Regions from separate parts of the Chitinimonas koreensis genome, predicted to be linked through region 1. Evidence: predicted binding sites of a transcription regulator. Region 1 holds the regulator's gene; the other holds the start of a gene.
What was found. Region 1 encodes HrcA, which represses chaperone genes, less so after heat shock. Its sites were predicted from a motif close to ATTAGCACTCGNNNNNNNCGAGTGCTAAT; they were not measured.
Positions count from the first base shown of each region.

Region 1 (2,392 bases):
TTGTAGCGCACGATCGGCGAAGTGGCGGCGTACTTGGCGCTCACGTAGCGGTCATAGGTGGTCTCGACCTGCACGCCGATCTTCATCTTCTCGACCCGGCGCGGGGTGATGAACACGTAGGGCACGCGACGCGCCTTGGCGAAGAAGAAGGCCGGCGTATTGGCATAGCGGTCGGTAAAATCGACCAGCTTCTTGCGCTCTTCGGTGATCGACATCATCGCGATCGAGGCGTCGACCTTCTTGCCGTCGATCTTGCCGTCGAGCGCCGGGATGATGTCGTCCCAGTCGACCTGCACCAGCTTGCACTGCACCTTCATCTCCTTGCACAGCGCATTGGCGATGTCGATGTCGAAGCCCTTCAGATTGCCCTTGGCGTCGATTTCCGAGAACGGCGGATACTTGCCTTCCACCGCGATATGCAGTTCTTCGGCCTGCACCGCGCCGAGCCCCAGCAGCAGCGCGAACGGGAGGATCAAGCGTAGGCATTTCATGGGGGAAACTCCGGTATTGACTCGCAAGCCTCGCAGCCTACGACAGGCGAGTCGTCCATACAACACATCCGCAGCGGCGCTGTTGCATTGCAGCACCTCGCCGTGCGCGGCGGCCCGCTTGCCGCACGGCGGATGCGCGCTACAATCGGGCATGCTCAGCGAACGCGCGCAAATCCTGCTCAAGACCCTGGTCGAACGGTATATCGCCGAAGGGCAGCCGGTCGGCTCGCGGACCCTGTCCAAGTATTCCGGGCTCGAGCTCTCGCCGGCCTCGATCCGCAACGTGATGGCCGATCTCGAGGAGCTCGGCCTGATCGCCAGCCCCCACACCTCGGCCGGCCGCATCCCCACCGCGCGCGGCTACCGCCTGTTCGTCGACACCCTGCTCACCATCCAGCCGCTCGAACAGGGCCGCATCGCCCAGTTGCAGGGCCAGTTGCTGCCCGACAACCCGACCCGAGCGGTGGCGGCCGCCTCCAGCCTCCTGTCCCAGCTCACCGAATTCGCCGGCGTGGTCATGTCGCCCAAGCGGCGCGGCATCCCGCTGGCGCAGATCGAATTCGTGCGGCTGGCCGAGAAGCGGGTGCTGCTGATCCTGGTCACCGCCGACGGCGACGTGCAGAACCGCATCCTGCTCAGCGAGCGCGACTACGACGCCAGCGAATTGATCCAGGCCAGCAACTTCCTGACCCAGCATTGCGTCGGCAAGACGCTCGAACAGGTGCGCGACAGCGTCTACCAGGAGCTGCGCGGCCTGCAGGGCGACATCGCCCAGCTGATGAACGCCGCGGTGGCGGCCGGCAGCCAGGCGCTGGCCGAGGAACCGCTGCCGATGGTGATCACCGGCGAAAGCAATCTGCTGCGCGTCGACGACCTGTCGAGCAACGTCGAGCGCCTGCGCCAGCTGTTCCGCGTGTTCGAGGAGAAGACCGCGCTGCTGCAGCTGCTCGACCACGGCCAGCGCGCGGCCGGCGTGCAGATCTTCATCGGCAACGAGGCCGGCATCTCGCCGCTCGACGAATGCTCGGTGGTGACCGCGCCGTACAAGGTCAACGGCGAGATCGTCGGCACGCTGGGCGTGATCGGCCCGACCCGCATGGCCTACGAGCGCGTCATCCCCATCGTCGACATCACCGCCAAGCTGCTGTCCTCGGCGCTGTCCCACTGACCGGCCGCCGCGGCGCCGGCCGCGGCCGACCGTCCCTTCCGAGGAATCCCTTTTGCGCCTGCCTTTCTTCCCGCTCCTGCTCTGCCTCGCCGCCCTCGCCTGCCATGCCGCCGACGCGGAGGCGCCGGCCGAGGCCCAGGTCGAGCTCCAGTCCTATGCCGCCACGGGCGAAGCCGTCGCCGCCGTCGAGATCGCCCAGCCGGCGGCGCCGCTCGCCTTCAGCCAGCGGCCCGAAGTCCGCGCCTTCATCGAGGAGATGGCCAGCCAGCACGGCTTCGACGCCGCGGCGCTGACGCTGCAGTTCGACCAGGTGGTCGAGAAGCCCAGCATCCTGGCCATCCTCGACCGCCCTCGACCAGCCGGCCCTACTATGCGTTCCGGCCCAATTTCGTCAACGACCAGCGCATCCGGCTCGGCGTGGCCTGGTGGCGCGAACACGCCGCGCTGCTCGACGCGGTCTCGGCACGCTACGGGGTCGAGCCCGAATACCTGGTCGCCATCCTCGGCGTCGAGACCATGTGGGGCCGCAATACCGGCACCTTCAGGGTGATGGACGCGCTCAGCACCGTCGCCTTCGGCTATCCGCGCCGGGCCGAATTCTTCCGCAAGGAGCTGCGCGAATTCCTGCTGCTGGCGCGCGACGAGGGCGTGTCGCCGTTCAGCTTCCGCGGCAGCTACGCCGGCGCGATGGGCATGCCGCAGTTCATGCCGTCGAGCTTCCATGCCTATGCGC
Region 1 is NZ_CP060704.1:2,879,462-2,881,853, forward strand. It holds gene H9L41_RS11990 (transporter substrate-binding domain-containing protein) at 1-491, opposite strand, end outside; gene hrcA (heat-inducible transcriptional repressor HrcA) at 643-1,659, shown strand; gene H9L41_RS24755 (hypothetical protein) at 1,813-1,989, opposite strand; partial or broken gene mltB (lytic murein transglycosylase B) at 2,062-2,392, shown strand, end outside.

Region 2 (2,392 bases), 2.2 Mb from region 1:
GTCTTCCAGCATGGCCTTGCGGCGGTCGCCGAAGCCAGGCGCCTTGACGGCCACGACCTTGAGGATGCCGCGGATGGTGTTGACCACCAGGGTGGCCAGCGCTTCGCCTTCGACGTCTTCGGCGATGATCAGCAGCGGACGGCCCGACTTGGCGACTTGCTCGAGCACCGGCAGCAGGTCACGGATGTTGCTGATCTTCTTGTCGAACAGCAGCACGTAGGGGTTGTCCAGCGAAGCGATCTGCTTTTCCGGATTGTTGATGAAGTAGGGGCTCAGGTAGCCGCGGTCGAACTGCATGCCTTCCACGGTGTCGAGCTGGTTTTCCAGCGAGGAGCCGTCTTCGACGGTGATGACGCCTTCCTTGCCGACCTTGTCCATCGCGTTGGCGATGATCTGGCCGATGTCTTCGTCGCTGTTGGCCGAGATCGAGCCGACCTGGGCGATTTCCTTGGAGGTGGTGGTCGGCTTGGCGATCTTCTTCAGCTCGGCGACCAGGGCCACGACGGCCTTGTCGATGCCGCGCTTGAGGTCGGTCGGGTTGAAGCCGGCGGCCACGTACTTCATGCCTTCGCTCACGATGGCCTGGGCCAGCACGGTGGCGGTGGTGGTGCCGTCACCGGCGATGTCGGAGGTCTTGGAAGCCACTTCCTTGACCAGCTGGGCGCCCATGTTCTCGAACTTGTCCTTCAGTTCGATTTCCTTGGCGACCGAGACGCCGTCCTTGGTGATGGTCGGGGCGCCGAACGAACGCTCCAGCACCACGTTGCGGCCCTTCGGGCCCAGGGTCACCTTGACCGCATCGGCCAGGATGTTGACGCCGGCAACCATCTTGCTGCGGGCGGAATCACCGAACTTGACTTCTTTCGCTGCCATTTTCAAATCTCCAAATTTGTTTCACCGACACGCCTTCGGGCGCGTCGCCCTTTCCTCTACGAGGGGCAAGGGCCGGGATATGGGGTATAGCGCGTGCGCTGACGGCACGGGTCATCGCAATGCGACGACTCAGGCCTCGACGACGCCCATGATGTCTTCTTCGCGCATCACCAGCAGTTCGTTGCCGTCGACCTTGACGGTCTGGCCGCTGTACTTGCCGAAGATCACCTTGTCGCCGGCCTTGACCTGCAGCGCGCGGACCGAGCCGTTGTCGAGCAGCTTGCCGGTACCGACAGCGACCACTTCGCCCATGTCGGGCTTCTCGGCCGCATTGCCCGGCAGCACGATGCCCGAGGCGGTTTTTTCTTCGGCTTCGACGCGCTTGATCACGACGCGATCGTGCAGGGGACGAATCTTCATGGTTTTCTCCTGTGGGGGTACTGTTCGAATGCCGTAACAGGCAAATCAAGGACTTGAAGTCTGCTGCTAGCACTCATCGCTAACGAGTGCCAATGATATGGGCGACCCTAGCCCATTTCAAGAGCAGGGTGTTTCGGATAGATGAAGATTTCGGGCAGGCGGCCACCCGCGCCGACGCCCGGAACCGAGCCTTCCCGGGACGCTCCGACCACGGCAAGGCCGCCCAACCCGCACCGAAAGGAATCCCCGATGTCGATCCGCCACCTGTCCTGGCCGCTGGCCGTCCTGCTGTCCGCCCTGCCCTGCCTCGCGGCCGACGATGGCGCGCTCGACGCGCTGGCCGGCCTCAGCGCCGCCCGGCTGCGGCTGGCCGACCTGGTGGCGGCCAGCAAGTGGCATAGCGGCCAGCCGATCGAGGATGCGGCGCGCGAGCGGGTGGTCCTGCAGCGCGCGGTGGCCGACGCGGCGGCGGCAGGCATCGACGCCGGCTGGGCCGGGCAGGTGTTCGCCGGCCAGATCGCCGCCAACAAGGCGGTGCAGGCCGGCCTGCATGCGCAATGGCGCGAGGCCGGCGAAGCGCCGGCGCGGCAGCCGGATCTCGCCCAGGAGGTGCGGCCGGCGATCGACGAGCTCAACGGCCGCCTGCTGGCCGCGCTGCCCGAGGCCGCAGCGCTGCGCCGGCAGGCCGATTGCGCCGAGCGGGCCGCCGCGGCCGCATTGCGCGGCGCCGAGCGGCAGGGCCTCGACGCGCTGCACCGCGCCGCGCTCGGCCAGGCGCTGGCGGCGCTGTGCGATGCGCCTCAGCGGCGATAGCGCCAGCCGGCGGCGAACAGGCAGGCCCAGCCGGCCAGCAAGGCCAGCCCGCCGATCGGCGTGACCATGCCGAGCTTGGGCGTAGCGGTGAGCGTGAGCAGGTAGAGGCTGCCGGAGAACAGCACGATGCCGGCCACGAAGCCGCGGCCGGCCCAGTCGCCGAGCCTGCCCAGCTGCGGCGCGAGCGCGGCCAGCGCCAGCAGGGCCAGGCTGTGCAGCATCTGGTAGTGCACGCCGGTCTGGAACACCGCCAGGTATTCGGGCGTGAGCGTGGCCTTGAGGCCGT
Region 2 is NZ_CP060704.1:5,096,725-5,099,116, forward strand. It holds gene groL (chaperonin GroEL) at 1-873, opposite strand, end outside; gene groES (co-chaperone GroES) at 1,003-1,293, opposite strand; gene H9L41_RS21560 (chorismate mutase) at 1,543-2,106, shown strand; gene H9L41_RS21565 (DUF423 domain-containing protein) at 2,094-2,392, opposite strand, start outside.
Region 2: a site for HrcA is predicted at 1,359-1,387, ahead of groES (co-chaperone GroES). Genes of this name have one in related genera too.